One region of the Arthrobacter sp. UYCu512 genome, then DNA from elsewhere that is predicted to be linked to it. Evidence: riboswitches for the same ligand, from Rfam matches in the RefSeq annotation. Region 1 holds a riboswitch; the other holds the start of a gene.
What was found. A riboswitch is a leader RNA that binds a small molecule or an ion and turns the genes downstream of it on or off. The one in region 1 is predicted to bind thiamine pyrophosphate.
Positions count from the first base shown of each region.

Region 2: another riboswitch for thiamine pyrophosphate. It lies ahead of thiO (glycine oxidase ThiO); the one in region 1 lies ahead of ABIB49_RS14450 (ECF transporter S component).

Region 1 is NZ_JBEPPA010000013.1:35,246-42,949, forward strand. Features, by position in the region: gene ABIB49_RS14420 (Na(+)/H(+) antiporter subunit C) at 1-345, shown strand, start outside; gene ABIB49_RS14425 (Na+/H+ antiporter subunit D) at 342-1,955, shown strand; gene ABIB49_RS14430 (Na+/H+ antiporter subunit E) at 1,952-2,497, shown strand; gene ABIB49_RS14435 (MrpF/PhaF family protein) at 2,497-2,772, shown strand; gene mnhG (monovalent cation/H(+) antiporter subunit G) at 2,762-3,175, shown strand; gene ABIB49_RS14445 (DUF4235 domain-containing protein) at 3,192-3,455, opposite strand; TPP riboswitch at 3,651-3,794, shown strand; gene ABIB49_RS14450 (ECF transporter S component) at 3,860-4,546, shown strand; gene ABIB49_RS14455 (ABC transporter ATP-binding protein) at 4,563-6,263, shown strand; gene ABIB49_RS14460 (energy-coupling factor transporter transmembrane component T family protein) at 6,271-7,074, shown strand; gene ABIB49_RS14465 (UDP-N-acetylglucosamine 1-carboxyvinyltransferase) at 7,170-7,704, shown strand, end outside.
Region 2 is NZ_JBEPPA010000005.1:232,539-240,242, reverse strand. Features, by position in the region: gene ABIB49_RS07485 (RNB domain-containing ribonuclease) at 1-1,261, opposite strand, end outside; gene ABIB49_RS07480 (ferritin-like fold-containing protein) at 1,303-1,974, shown strand; gene thiE (thiamine phosphate synthase) at 1,986-2,705, opposite strand; TPP riboswitch at 2,732-2,863, shown strand; gene thiO (glycine oxidase ThiO) at 2,857-4,248, shown strand; gene thiS (sulfur carrier protein ThiS) at 4,245-4,481, shown strand; gene ABIB49_RS07460 (thiazole synthase) at 4,478-5,305, shown strand; gene ABIB49_RS07455 (hypothetical protein) at 5,362-5,664, opposite strand; gene ABIB49_RS07450 (DUF3107 domain-containing protein) at 5,733-5,957, opposite strand; gene ABIB49_RS07445 (TetR/AcrR family transcriptional regulator) at 6,011-6,676, opposite strand; gene moeB (molybdopterin-synthase adenylyltransferase MoeB) at 6,761-7,704, shown strand, end outside.

The DNA.
Region 1 (7,704 bases):
TCGATCGTGATCTCCTTTGCCGTCACGGCCTTTATGCTCGGCATCATCTACCGGACCTGGGTGCTGGCCCGCGAGGATGAAATCCAGGACGACGCCGAGGACCGCCGCGTGGCGCGGACTCCCAGCTTCGACGTCGAGGACGACTCCGTGATCCCGGTGGAAACCTCCGAGTTTCCCTTGACCATGATCGGTTCGAACGGCCACGGGGTCTCCAATGTCCCAGCCGGCGCCGAAGCCACGGTCCAGGTGGCAGACCGTAAGCTGAACGCCGAGCAGGCGGCGGCGGAGGAGCAACCGGGTTCCTTGAATGTCCAACTACCCGATCCGGAAGGAGGCGGACAGTGAACATTGCCAGTTTCGCCCCGCTCGCCGTCCTCCTTCCCATCCTCGGGGCGGCCCTCACCTTCCTGCTGATCCGACATTCGCGTGCGCAACGGACGGTGAGCATCGCGCTGCTGTCCGTGACGCTGCTGCTGGAGTGTCTGCTGCTGGCCTCCGTCTGGGAGGGCGGAACGTCGGCGGTCAACCTGGGCGGCTGGCTCCCGCCATGGGGCATCGTGATGGTGGTGGACCAGTTTTCTTCGCTGATGCTGGTGGTCTCCTCATCGGTGAGCCTCGCCGTGCTGATTTACGCCACCGGTCAGGGCATGGCCGACGGCGATCGGGATGCGCCGGTCTCGATCTTCCACCCCACCTATCTGATCCTGGTAGCGGGGGTGTCCAATGCGTTCCTCTCCGGTGACCTGTTCAACCTGTATGTGGGCTTCGAGATCCTCCTGACCGCCAGCTATGTGCTGATGACCCTCGGCGGGACGGGCCCGCGGATCCGGGCAGGCGTGACCTACCTGGTGGTCTCGGTGGTGTCCTCGGTGCTCTTCCTGATGGCGATCGCGATGATCTATGGCGCTACCGGCACCATCAACATGGCTGATCTCGCCATCAAGCTGGCGCAATTGGACCAGGGCACCCAAAACCTGCTGCACGTAATGCTCCTGGTGGCGTTTGGCATCAAGGCGGCGGTGTTCCCGCTGTCCTTTTGGCTCCCGGACTCCTACCCCACGGCGCCGGCTCCAGTCACCGCGGTGTTCGCAGGACTGCTCACCAAGGTGGGTGTCTACGCCATTGTCCGTACCGAAACGTTGCTCTTCCCGGGCGACACTTTTAATGCACCGTTGATGGTGGCCGCCTTGCTGACAATGGTTGTCGGAATCCTGGGTGCACTGGCCCAGAACGACATTAAGCGGCTGTTGTCCTTCACCCTGGTCAGCCACATCGGCTACATGGTGTTCGGGCTGGCGATGTCCTCGGTGGCAGGGCTGGGCGCCGCCGTCTTTTACGTCGCCCACCACATCACCATCCAGACCAGCCTGTTCCTGGTGACGGGCTTAATTGAGCGCCGTGGCGGAAGTTCCTCGGTGGACCGCCTGGCCGGGTTGGCCAAGTTGTCGCCCCTGCTGGCGGTGCTGTTTTTTGTCCCGGCAATGAACCTGGCCGGGATCCCGCCGTTCTCCGGCTTCCTGGGCAAGGTGGGCCTGCTTCAGGCCGGGGTGCAACTGGGAACACCACTGGCTTTCGCCCTGGTGGCCGGGGGAGTGCTGACCAGCCTGCTGACGCTGCTTGCCATCGCCAGGGTCTGGAACCGTGCGTTCTGGCGCAAACCGGAGGACGCGGAACACCCGGATCCGGTGCTGCTGGCTGCCCCGGAAGATTCGGCAACGGGGGACCGGGCGGGCAAGACCAACGTCACGCTGCTGCCGCGGACCATGGTGGGTTCCACGCTAGGCCTGGTGCTTTTCGGCGTCGGGCTGACCATCTTCGCCGGCCCGCTGTTCAAGGTCGCGGACCAGTCTGCCTTCGACATGCTGGACCGGACCTCGTACATCCAGGCGGTCCTGGGCGAAAACGCGCCGGTTCCGCCGAGGCCCGGGCCACAGCCGCAGGAGGCCTCCAAATGAGCCGGAAACGGATCTCGTTGCGGCAGGAACTGCCGCTGCTCGTATGGCTCGTAGTGGTTTGGGGCGCCCTCTGGCGGGACTTCAGCCCCGGTAACCTGCTCTTCGGAGCCCTGATTTCGGTCGTTGTCGCCCGGCTGTTCTACCTGCCGCCGGTGGAACTCGGCGGGCGCTTCAACCTGCTTCGTGCAGTGCCGTTTGTACTCGTGTTCCTGGCCAAAGTGGTGGCAGCGAGCTGCCAGGTCCTGTACCTGGCAGCGGCCAAGGGACCCAAGGTGGTCAGTGCCGTTGTGGCCGTCCCGCTCCGGAGCCACTCTGACCTGCTGGTCACGGCGACCGGTCACGTCACCGCGCTGATCCCCGGCTCCATGGTGGTGGAAGTGGATCGCTCCACATCCACGCTCTATGTGCACGGGATCAATGTCCGCAATGCAGCCGGCGCCGCGCAACTGCGCAAGGACGTCCGCGACACGGAGGCCGGGCTGATCCGGATCATGGGTACCAAAGCCGAAGTGTCCGCACTCAACCAGGAGGTGGGGCCGTGATGGCGCTAGTCCTGACCGTAACCGCGGTGGTGCTCTCGTTGGCCGCCGGCGGGGCGATCATCCGGATCGCGCGGGGCCCGTCGCTGCTGGACCGGGTGCTTGCCGCGGACGTGCTCCTGGCCATCGTGGGGGCGGCCATCTGCATCGACATGGCCGTGAACCGGCACCTGAACAACCTTATGCTGCTGGTGGCGGTATCCCTTATCGGGTTCGTCGGCTCCGTCACGGTAGCCCGCTTCGTTGCCGACCGGAGGGAGAAAAGCAGTGCCTCCTGAGACATTTACCGCCGACACCGTGATCGACGCCGTCTCGGCTGTCTTTATGGTGGTCGGTGCCCTGATGTCCCTCGCTGCGGCGGTGGGATTGCTCCGCTTTCCCGACCTGATGACCCGGATGCACGCAGCCACCAAACCCCAGGTGCTGGGACTGTTCCTGTTGCTGTTCGCGCTGGGCCTTCAAATGCGCACCTGGTGGGTCTGGCCGGTGCTGGTGGTGGCATGGATCTTCCAGCTGCTCACAGTTCCGGTTTCCGCGCATATGGTCGGCCGCGCCGGGTACCGGACCAAGCACCTCCACCCGGAGCTGCTCAGCACCGACGACCTGGAGGCCGTGGTGCAGCAGGCAGCCGGCACCCGGGGATTCACTCACGACGACGCCGGGGACGCCGGCAAACGGTGAAGCTAGAGGATGCGCCCTAGACCAGGTCCTGGGTTTTGGCGAAGCGGGCAACCGCTCGCTGGGTGCCGCGATTGGCGAGTACTTGGATGATGGCGCTGACGGACGCGGAGATCAGCGCAAAAGTCAGGGCCGAGCGCAGGGTGGTGGGGACATCGTCCTCGTGGCCCTTGGGTGGCTTATTGCCGGTGGACTTCTCCCAGACGGTGTCCACGAGCTTGGTGCCGACGTAGCCGGCAAGCAGGCTGACGCCGGCGCCGAGCAGTTTGATGAAAATATTCATTCTTCGCAACTCCTTGCGGGAGGGAAACAGGGCTTCCCCTAGCCTAGCGTTCCTCGCCCGACGGTCCAGTTGGGGACCTGCGGGCGGGGCCAACACCCCTGCCGTCGTCGGAGTCTTGGGTTTAACCTCGGCGTAACCCGGGGGTGGCCGGCGCTCCACGGGTGTAAAGTGGGTCACGCCCACAAGGGCGATTTTTAGATACGACAGGGGAGCGCCGCCGTCGGGCATCACCGGGGAAATCCGGGGAGACCACAGGTGGGCGCTGAGAGTGCGGACAGCCGCAGACCCTCGAACCTGATCCGGTTAGTACCGGCGCAAGGGAGTCGAGTTCTCAGAGTGGCCGGAGCGGCAGCGGAAGCTGCAGGCCCGGGCCACTCTCCCCTCCTGTTCCTCAGGAGGACGATATGACTGATACATCTGCCAAGCCCGGATCCGTACAACCCGGATCAGCCGGCGCGCCCGTCCGGTACAGCCACAACTGGCGTGTGGTGGACATTGTGGTGGCGGCGCTCATTGCGGTTGCCGGCGGCGTGATCTTCTGGGCCTGGTCCCAGGGTGCCAACCTGGTTTCTGCCCCCGTTAATGCGTTCTATCCGCCGCTCACCGGGCTCTACGCCGGAGGCTGGATGCTCCCGGCCGTGCTGGGCATGCTGATCATCCGCAAGCCGGGTGCTGCACTGTTCTGCGAATCGGTGGCCGCCACCGGCGAGCTGATCATGGGCTCGCAGTACGGCACCACAGTGCTGATCTCAGGCATCCTGCAGGGCCTCGGCGCCGAGCTGGTTTTTGCCGCGGTGCTCTACAAGAAGTTCAATGTGCCGTCCTTTCACGGGAAATTCAACCTGCCGGTGGCACTGCTGGCCGGCGCCGGGGCGGGCCTGTTCTGCGGCTTGAATGACTCGTTCCTGCCCTGGGGCTGGAACATCGCTTACGCCTCCGGAGACAAGCTGGCCTACATCGTTTTCACTGTGGTCTCCGGCGCCGTGATCGCCGGCGGCCTGTCCTGGCTCGCCACCCGGGCCCTGGCCAGGACCGGGGTGCTGGGCTCTTTCGCCTCCCGCAAGGCGGCCGCGGAGCCGGTCTTTTCCTGACCCGCGCACACGGCTGATGACATCCTCCGACCGGGTCCGCCCGGCTGCGATCACCGCGCGCGGCTGGGGCTGGTGGCACGCGGGCCGGACCCGGCCCGCAGTCCGCGGCCTTGACCTGGACATTCAGGCAGGGGAACGTGTGCTGCTGCTGGGACCATCCGGTGCCGGCAAATCCACGCTCCTCCACGCCCTGGCCGGTGTCCTCGGCGACTCGCCCGGCGGGGACGCCGGGCGAGCCGCCGAGCGTGCCGCTGGCCGCGGGCCGGCGGACGACGGGGATGCCGAGGAGACCGGCAGCTTGCTGATCGACGGGGCATCACCCCGGGAGCGGCGCGGCCGGGCCGGGCTGATGCAGCAGGACCCGGAGACGCAGGTGGTGCTCTCGCGCCTGGGCGACGACGTCGCCTTCGGGGCGGAAAACCTTTCAGTGCCCCCGGCCGACATCTGGACCCGGGCAGCGGAAGCGCTCGACGACGTCGGACTCGGCCGCCTGCCGCTGGACCACCCGACGTCGGCGCTGTCCGGCGGCCAGAAGCAGCGCCTGGCCCTCGCCGGCATCCTGGCGATGCGCCCCGGACTGATTCTCCTCGACGAGCCCACCGCCAACCTGGACCCGGCCGGAGTGCTGGAGCTTCGTGATGCCGTCGGCCGTTGCCTGGACAAGACCGGCGCTACCCTGGTGGTCGTGGAGCACAGGGTTGCCGTCTGGAAAGACCTCGTGAACCGGATTGTGGTGCTGCAGCCGGGCTCGGCGACGGACACCGCGGTGCTGATCGACGGACCGCCGGACCAGGTCCTGGACCAGGCGCGGGACATGCTCACCGCGGCGGGTGTTTGGGTGCCCGGTTACGTGCCGCAGACCCGGACGCGTCACCGGCCGCGGCCCGCCGGCCCGGCATCGGCCGCCGCCTCGGCCGCCGGCAGGGCCGCCGCCGGGGCGCCCGGTGGCCAGATTGCCCGCACCCCGACAGCGGGACTGCTGCTTGCCGCTGAGGACCTGGCCGTGTCCCGCGAACGGCCGCGCCGGGCGGGCCTCCGGGGCGGTTTTCGACCCATTCCGCCGGCGCCCGTCCAGTCCGGCATTGTTGCCCGGGTCCGCGCCGGGGAGGCCTTGACCATTACCGGCCCCAACGGATCGGGAAAGTCCACCTTCGCCCTGACGCTCGCGGGCCTGCTCGCGCCGGTCTCCGGCACGGTCTCGGCCACCCCGGAACTCAGCTCCGGTGCCGGGAGCGATCCGTACAAGTGGAAGGCCCGGCAGCTGATCTCAAGGATCGGCACAGTGTTCCAGGAACCTGAGCACCAGTTCGTCACGGGGCGGGTACTTGATGAGCTGATGTTCGGCCCCCGGCACCTGGGCCGCGGCGAGGAACGCGTCGACGAACTGCTCGAGCGGCTCCGGCTGGCGGAGCTCGTGGACGCGAACCCGTACACACTCTCCGGGGGCGAGAAACGTCGCCTGTCGGTGGCCACCGTCCTGGCAGCCCATCCGGACGTCCTCATCCTCGACGAACCAACCTTCGGCCAGGATGCCAACACCTGGGCCGAACTGGCCTCGTTCCTTTCCGAACTCCTCGACGCCGGCACCGCCGTCGTCTCGGTGACGCACGACGCCGAATTCAGCCACGTCCTCGGAGGGACCGAACTCAGCCTCCAGGTCCCCGATCAAGCGGAGCCCGATGAGCTGGCCCCCGTGCGCCGCGGGCCGGGACGTTGAGCACACCATGAGACAGGAACTGACGCTGCGCGGCAATCATGCCCTGCTGACCCGGGCCAACCCGCTCTCGAAGTTCGCCGCCGTTGTGTTCATTACCCTTGCCCTGGCGCTGTCGATCGACTGGGTGTCGGCCTCGGTGGCATTGGCCCTGGTTCTGGCACTTCTTCCGCTGGCCGGGCTGCGACCCGGGTTACTCTGGCTCCGTGGCTGGCCCTTGATCCTGGCCGCGGCGCTAGGCGGCTGGAGTACCACCATCCTGGCGCCGGACAGCGGCCGTATTCTGCTTGATGCCAGGATTTGGTCCATCAGCGACGGTTCCCTGGAGCTAGGGGTCGGCTTTATGGTCCGCGGGCTGGCCATCGCGCTGCCGGCGGTGCTGCTGATGAGTTGTACGGATCCCACGGACCTGGCGGACGCCCTCGCGCAGAACGCGAAACTCCCGCACCGCTTTGTCCTCGGAACGCTTGCCGCGATGCGTCTTGTGGGATTGATGGCCGAAGAGTGGCACACCATTGGGATGGCCCGCCGTGCCCGCGGTGTGGGTTCCCACGGGAACCCCCTGCAGCGGCTCCGCGCCACCTTGGGGCAGAGCTTCGGGCTGCTGGTGCAGGCCGTCCGGCGCGCCTCCCGCCTCGCTGTCACTATGGAGGCCCGCGGCTTCGGCGATGCGCCGCGGACCTGGGCACGGAAATCCACCTTCAGCGCCCTGGACGTCTGGGTGGTTCTCGGCGGACTCCTGATCGCCGGTTCCGCCGTCGCGGCGTCGTTGGCGGCAGGCACCTGGAACATGGTCTTCCTTGCCCGGCAATAGCGATAATTATCGCACGGAACGGGTATCGCAGCGATTTTTCCGGCGTCTTATCTGAAATGACCGGAGGAATACGTCACCCATGATATTTTTGCGGGATGACTCAACAGACTGCTGAACACGTTGGTGCGTTACTCCGCGATGCCCGCGGGCAAAAAGGCTGGACCCAGGGCCAGCTGGCCGCCGAGCTGGGAACCAGCCAGAGCGCCATCGCCCGAATGGAACAAGGCAAGCAGAATCTGAGCCTGAAAATGATCCAGCGTCTTGAGGTTATTTTTGACCGGAGCATCGTTAAGGTGGGGCGGCCCGCCATGACGCATCTGCGGGTGGAAGGCGGCCGGACCCTGTCCGGTTCGGTGGACGTCAACAGCAGCAAAAACGCAGGTGTCGCCCTGCTGTGCGCCAGCCTGATCAACCGCGGCACCACCACCCTGCGCCGGCTCGCACGCATCGAAGAAGTGAACAGGATCGTCGAGGTGCTGACGAGTATCGGCGTCGAATGCGTTTGGCTCAACGCCAGTGATCTTCAGATCCGGCGCCCCGCGGCCCTGGACCTTGACGCGATGGACATCGAGGCGGCCCGCCGGACCCGCAGCGTCATTATGTTGCTGGGCCCGCTCCTGGACGAATCCG
Region 2 (7,704 bases), on a different contig from region 1:
CGAACTCCTGGCCAACGTGGTTGACCAGCAGCGCCGCCTCCACGGTATCGAGGGAGAGGCGCTCCAGCCTGGCGGCCAGCTGGTCCGAGGCTGCCATGATCGACGGGAGCGACGGCAGGGCTTCCCGGGCCCAGGCCGGGACAGCCGTGCCGTTGCTGAGCGCCTCGCAGATCACCAGGACAAAGCGGTCCACCAGACGTCGGAGCGGGGCCGTGGAGTGGGCGTAGGCGGCGCCGATGGCTGCCTGGACCGCGGCCCCGGGCACCGTGCCATCGAAGGGCGTGTAGCCCGCGCCGCGGAACAGCATGCCGGCCGAGTGCACGATCGCCAGCTGCCGCGGATCCGTGGGATCCAGGGTGCGCAGGTATTCGCCGTAGCTCATGTCGGCGTTCCAGGGCCTGCCAAGGGCACGGGTCTGGCGGTGGAAATGAGCCAGCGACGCTTCATCCGGCGCCGGCATGGTGCGCAGGATACCGACTTTGCCTTCGAGCATGATCCCTGCTGCGGCCATTCCCGTCATCAGCGAAATCTGGGCGTTCCAGTCTTCCACGGGCAGCGGCGGGGCAGCTACAATCCGGTAGCCGCCGTCGGGCAGCTGTTCGATTTCCTGTTCGGGCATGTTCAGGCTGGCGCCGCCGCGGAGCCGTTCGAGCTCTACCCGCTTCATCCCGACTTCCTTGAGCAGCTCCAGCAGCGGCGCGGCCGTGCCGGCGTCGAGGTCGGCCTGGACACCCCGGTAGCTGAGTTTGGCCCGGCTGCGGACTGTGGCACGGCGGACCAGCACTTCCGACACCTCCGCGGTGGTGTCCAGCTCGAATTCCCACACAAAGGCGGCACACCGTTGCCCGGCCAGCAGGCTTCCGGCTTCTTCGCTGATGACTTCTGGGTGCAGCGGGATCCGGCCGTCCGGGGTGTAGTACGTTTGGCCGCGACGGCGGGTCTCGGCGTCGAGCGCTCCGCCGGGGACAACAAAGGAGGGGACATCGGCGATCGCGTAGAAGACCTTGTATCCCGCGCCGGAACGGTCGATGAAGAGGGCCTGGTCCAGATCGGTGGAAGACGCAGGATCGATGGTCACAAACTCGATGTGGGTGAAATCCAGCTCCGGCAGTTCGTGTCCGGCGACGGCTTCCTTCGCTTCCCGCAGCGCGTCCTCGGGGAACGGTCCGGGCAGCTCCAGGGTTGTGCGCAACGTGTTGAGTGCCTCGGCAAGGAGGCTCTCCTGCTGGTGGACATTCGGGGTCAAGCGATGCTGGGACACGGAAATCAGAGTAGCTTCATTTGCACTATTAGTCTTGGACCATGAGCAGATTCCCGGCTGATCCCGCCCGCTACAACAGCTTTCTGAGGGATTTGTTCGGCGTGATGGCCTACACCGAACTCTCCGCTTTCGAGCGGCTCTCCTCCGACGCACGGTACGCGCCCACCCTGCACGACCGGGCAGCGCTGGGACGTATCGCCGTGATCGAGTTCCAGCACTACGAACTCGTCAGCTCCAGGCTCGAAGCCATGGGCCTGGACACCGAGGAAGCCATGCTGCCGTTCCAGCCGTCGGTGGACCACTTCCATAAACGCACCCGCCCGGCGGACTGGCACGAGTCCCTCATCAAGGCGTACGTGATCGACACCGTTTCCGCCGACGCCTACCGCGCCATGTCCCGTTATCTCGACGCAGGCACCCGTGCCCTGGTGGAGCAGGTCCAGGCCGGCGACGAAGCGGCAGCGGTGCTGCGGGAACGGCTCCGGGCCGCCCTCGCAGATGACCCGAAGCTGGCGTCGCGGCTGGCACTGTGGGCCCGGCGACTGCTGGGGGAGGTCCTCAACCAGGCGCAGCGGATGAGCTTCGAGCACGCCTTCGCCGACCGGCTGATCGGCGCGGATGAGGACGGGCCGAGGGAGCTTGTCCGAGCCCTGCTGCGGGAACTGGCAGCGAACCACGCACGCCGGATGACGCAGCTCGGCCTTGCCGGCTGAGCAGGCGGGCCTTAGCGTTCCGCGGCGTCGAGGGCGGCAAGCAGGGCCCGGGCTGCGCCCTCGGGATCGGTGGCCTCGGTGATCGCGCGGACCACGACGATCCTGCCGGCGCCCGCGGCCACCACTTGCTCCACATTGCCCAGGTCGATGCCGCCGATCGCGAACCACGGCCGCGCGCCCCAGAGGTTCCCCGCAGCCTCGCTCCGGGCAGTTCTCCGCTGCTGGGCCTCTGACCCGCCGATCGCGTCCGCCGCGTAGCGGACGAGGTCAAGTCCGACGGCGGCGCGGCCCGGCTTTGTGGGGGTGGCCCATACCGGGCCAACACAGAAGTAGGTCAGACCGTTCCGGCCGGAAGTTGCGGCTATCGCGGCGTCCACCTGGGCCGGAGTGTGGGTGGACAGCCCGATCGCGGTCTCCTGGCCGAGGAAGTCCCGCGCCGCCCCGAACGGGATGTCCTTTTGCCCGATATGGAACACCGGCGCCCCGGCCAGGGAGGCGAGGTCTGCCCGGTCGTTGACTGCCCAAAGCCGGCCATGACGGCGGGCCGCCTGCTGCAGGACCGCCAGCAGTTCCAGCTCCTCGGCGGCTTCCAGGGATTTGTCGCGCAGCTGGATGATGTCGACGCCGCCAGCAAAGGCCGAGTCCACGAAGTCTGCAAAGTCGCCGCGGTCCCGGCGCGCGTCGGTGCAGAGATAAAGGCGGGCGGTGGTGTGGGCGGCATCCTGGCTCATGTTTCCAGCCTAGTTCCTCTACACTGGGCCAATACCGCGGGAGCCCGCCGCCGTCCACGCCACTGGCGACCGGCAACGGCAGGCTGAGAGGGCGTAGCAGCCGACCGCTTGACCTGATCCGGTTAGTACCGGCGTAGGGAAGGAATCCTCTATGGACGGCACCTTCGTCCCCGGCACGGCCCGTGAAAGCGACGCAACCTCGGCTGCGGCCGCCGCGGATGACCTCAAAAACCCCGAATGTTACGACGTGGCCGTGATTGGCGGCGGCGTTGTTGGCCACGGGATCGCCTGGGCGGTGCGGCGCTCGGGCCGATCTGTCGCGTTGATCGACGACGCCCCCGGAACAGGAGCCAGTTGGGCTGCCGCCGGCATGCTTGCCCCGGTGAGCGAACTGCACTACCAGGAAGAGGCCCTCCTGGAGCTTATGCTGGAATCCTCCCGCCTCTGGCCGGCATTCGCGGCCGGACTGGACGGCGCCGGGGGCGGAACGGGGGGCTCCCGGACGGGCTACCTCACCACGCCGACCCTCGCCGTGGGTGTCGACGCCGCCGACCGCCGGGCGCTCGCGGACCTGCGCACCGCCCAGCAGGCTGCCGGCCTCAGCGTCGAGCCGCTGACCGTCCGTGCGGCACGAAGGCGAGAGCCGCTGCTGAGTCCGGGCATCTCCTGCGCCTTCGATATTCCCGCCGACCACCAGGTGGACCCGCGCCTGCTGCTGGCCCGGATCAGGGAACTGCTGCGCACCGACAGTCGCTCCACCACCATCGCCAGGCGTGCCGGCGGGCTGTTCTGGGAGCAGGGTCGGGTGGCTGGCGCCAGCCTCATCGGCGGCGGTTCCATCCGGGCCAAGGACACCATTGTGGCCAACGGCCTTGGCGCCGCCACACTTGAGGGGCTGCCCGCGGGGCTTGAGTTTCCCCTGCGGCCGGTCCACGGGGACATCCTCCGGCTCCGCGTCCCGGCGAAACTACGGCCGCTGCTCACCGCCACGGTGCGCGGGCTGGTGCGCGGGGTGCCGGTCTACATCGTGCCCCGGCAGGACGGCACGGTGGTGATCGGCGCCACCCAGCGCGAAGACGCGCTCGGCGGCGACAACCCGGATGCTGCCACCCAAGCTGGTGTCCCGGGCCGGGCGGTGTCCGCCGGCGGTGTTTACCAGCTGCTGCGTGATGCCCAGCAGCTGGTCCCCGCCGTCGCCGAACTGGAATTGCTGGAGGCCACTGCCCGGGCCCGGCCGGGGACCCCGGACAACGCGCCGCTGCTGGGCCGGGTGGCGGCGCGGGGGCGTCCGGGGGAAATTGCCGGTTTGATGATAGCGACCGGCTTTTTCCGGCACGGCATCCTGCTCACACCCGCCGCCGCGAGGATCTGCTGTGAGTTGCTGGACGGAACCGTGGATTCCCGTTGGAAGCACTTCCGCCCGGACAGGTTCGCCACCGGCAGTCAAACCAGCAGACCGGCCGCAGCCGGCGCCCGGAGGCCGTCCCCGAAGATCATCACCCATCCGAACACCCACCCTGAAGAAAACAAGGAAGCGGTATGAACATCACCCTGAACGGAACCGGGCACTTTCTCCCGGACGGCGCCTCGGTCAGCCAGCTGGTCAGCCAGGTTACCGGCCGGCCGCTGGCGCCCAACGGCCACTCAGTCGACGGCGGGAAACTCGGGGTCGCCGTCGCCCGCAACGCGGACGTGGTCCCGCGCAGCCAGTGGTACACCACAGCGCTCGTCGACGGTGACGACCTCGAACTGGTCACGGCGGTGCAGGGAGGATGAGCGGCAGGGAGGACACCACACTCGCCGGGGCGCCGGGAATTTCACCGGCCGCCGCGGACCCGTTCACGGTCGACGGTGTACAGCTGGGGTCCCGGCTGATTATGGGAACCGGCGGGGCGCCTAGCCTTGACGGTCTGGGTGCCGCGCTGCTGGCGTCCGGCACCGAACTGACCACCGTGGCGATGCGGCGCTATTCGCCGGCAGAATCGGGGTCGTTGTTCCAGCTGCTTTTGGACCACAACATCCGGGTGCTGCCGAACACCGCGGGCTGCTTCACCGCCAGGGATGCCGTCCTCACTGCCGAGCTGGCACGGGAAGCCCTCGAAACGGACTGGGTAAAGCTGGAAGTCATTGCGGACGAGCACACCCTGCTGCCGGATGCGGTGGAGCTCGTCGAGGCCACCGAGCAGCTTGTGGGCCGCGGGTTCAAGGTCTTTGCCTATACCAACGACGACCCCGTGCTGGCGCTGCGGCTGGAAAACCTCGGCGCCGCTGCCGTGATGCCCCTCGGCGCGCCGATTGGCACCGGCCTGGGCATCTTGAACCCGCATAACATCGAACTGATCGTCGCCCGTGCCTCCGTGCCCGTGGTCCTTGACGCCGGGATAGGGACCGCCTCCGATGCAACCCTGGCCATGGAGCTTGGCTGCGACGCCGTGCTGCTGGCCACGGCGGTGACCCGGGCACAAAATCCGGTTCTGATGGGCGAGGCGTTTAGACACGCGGTGATCGCCGGACGGCTGGCCAAACGCAGCGGCAGGATCCCGCGGCGGGAGCACGCACTGGCATCATCGGCCATGGAAGGCCGTGCCGAGTTCCTCTAGGTGCGTTGGGCGGGTCCCGGGGCGGAACCCGGCCCGGCCGGCGTGCCGGGACCTCGCTAGTAGCGCAGGATTGCGGTCAGCCTGGCAGTATCGCGGCTGGTGCGGTTCCGACCCAGGTACAGCACGGACGCCGTGGCGGCGGCTGCGCCCAGCAGGATGGGCAGTATCCACGGAATCCAGCTCAGTCCCGACTGATAGCCCAGCCCCGCGGCGCTAAAAAGAATCCAGCTCAGCATCCCCACCGTGAGAGATGCCCCGGCGGGCACCGAGATGCCGTACTTGGCGTGCCGCTTGTCATTGGCCCACACGACAAAACCAGCAGCGACGGTCACCAGGACCACCACAATCAGGGACAGCATGTTCGGACTCCTTGCGGGTTGGGTCTGGGGCCGGGCAGCACGGCGCTGCCCGGCGTCACAGCTGGTGCCTAGACCGCGCCGAAACCTACGCGGCGCACTTCCTCGGCGCCGATCTCGACATAGCCCAGGACGTTCGCGGGAATGATGATCAGGCGGCCTTTTTCGTCAGTCAGGCGCAGCTCCGTGCCCTTCGCGATTGCTTCGCCGACCACCTTGGCTACGGCGTCGGCTTCCTGCGCCGATTCCAGGACAATTTCGCGGCCGATGTTCTGAATGCCGATCTTTACTTCCACAGCAAGGCCTCCCAGCCAATCAAAGTTCTTAGGGTGTTATGTCTATTTGTAGCCTAGGTTTCCTTGGGGAAGCGGGAGATTCCGCGCCAAGCTAAACGGTAGATCAGATCGCTTGCCACATCGAGGTCGAGGTTACCGTCAGTTTCCAGCCAGTAGCGGGCGCTCACCTGCGCCAGCCCGGCCAGTCCCCGGCCCAGCAGTTGGGCCTCCAGCTCCGGCAGCTTGGTGTCCTCGGCGATGACCTGCCCAACGGCGTCGGCAAAAGTCTTGTTAAAAGCCTCCAGCCGGGCGCTGACGTCGACGTCATTGACCAGGTCGGATTCGAAGACAAGACGGTGGGCCTGGTCATCGCTGGCGATGAAGCGGAAGTAGGCCCGCATCACAGCCTGGACGCGCTCGTCGTTATCCGTCGTGGAATTCAGGGCACCCAGCAGCAGCCCGATCAGGATGCTCAGCTGGCTGTCCAGGAGGGCCAGATACAACTCACGTTTGGACGGGAAGTGCTGGTACAACACGGGCTTACTGACATGGGCAGTCTCCGCAATCTCGTCCATCGCGGCGCCGTGGTACCCGTTGGCGACAAAGACTTCCTGGGCCGCCGCGAGCAGCTGCGCCCGGCGTTCGTCACGGGGAAGCCGCGCCGATCGCGATCCGCTGCGGGCCGGGACGTTGGGGGACTTTCCGGCCTGCCCCTGCTCAACGGGTGCCTGGTGAACCACTGTAGGCCTACTTTCGCTTGCTGTTACGACTACTTTACGTGCCAGTAATATGACCTGGCGGCATCTTCGGGCATAGATTGAAGTATGGCCTCCCAGTTGACCTCCAATGCAGCCCCCGCCACACCGGCAACAGCGTCCGGAGTGCCGGGGCCGCTGGTGGAAGCGGCCGAAGGCCTGAGCCCCGAGGAGGTGGAGCGTTACTCCCGGCACCTGATCATTCCGGAAATCGGGGTGACCGGTCAGCGCCGCCTGAAGAATGCCAGGGTCCTTGTGATCGGCGCCGGCGGGCTCGGTTCCCCCGCGTTGCTCTACCTGGCCGCGGCGGGCGTGGGCACGCTGGGTATCGTCGACGACGACACGGTCGATCTGAGCAACCTCCAGCGTCAGGTGATCCACGGCGCAGCGGATGTAGGACGGCCCAAGACCGAGTCCGCCCGCGACGCCATTGCCGCCCTGAACCCATTGGTGGAGGTACGGCTGCACCAGCTCCGGCTTGATGCGTCCAACGCGCTGGAACTTTTCGCCGGCTACGACCTGATCCTCGACGGCGCCGACAACTTCGAAACCCGCTACCTCGTCAACGATGCTGCAGCGATCCTCGGCAAGCCCTACGTCTGGGGTTCGATTTTCCGCTTCGACGGGCAGGTCAGCGTCTTCTGGGAACAGCATGGCCCCACCTACCGGGACCTGTACCCTGAAGCGCCGCCTGCAGGATCAGTGCCGTCCTGCGGAGAGGGCGGCGTATTTGGGATGCTGTGCGCCGCCGTCGGCGCGCTTATGGTGACGGAGGCCGTCAAGCTGATTACGGGCGTCGGGCGCTCCCTGCTGGGCCGGGTGGCGCTCTTCGACGCCCTGGGCGGCAGCTGGCGCGAAATCAAAGTCTCCCGCGATCCGGAGGCGGAGCGGATTACCGCGCTGACCGACTATGAAGCTTTTTGCGGTATTCCGCCGGCTGCGGACGCCGGCACCGAACACACCGTGACGGCCGCGCAACTGGCAACGATGCTCGCTTCCCGCAAGGCCGGGCT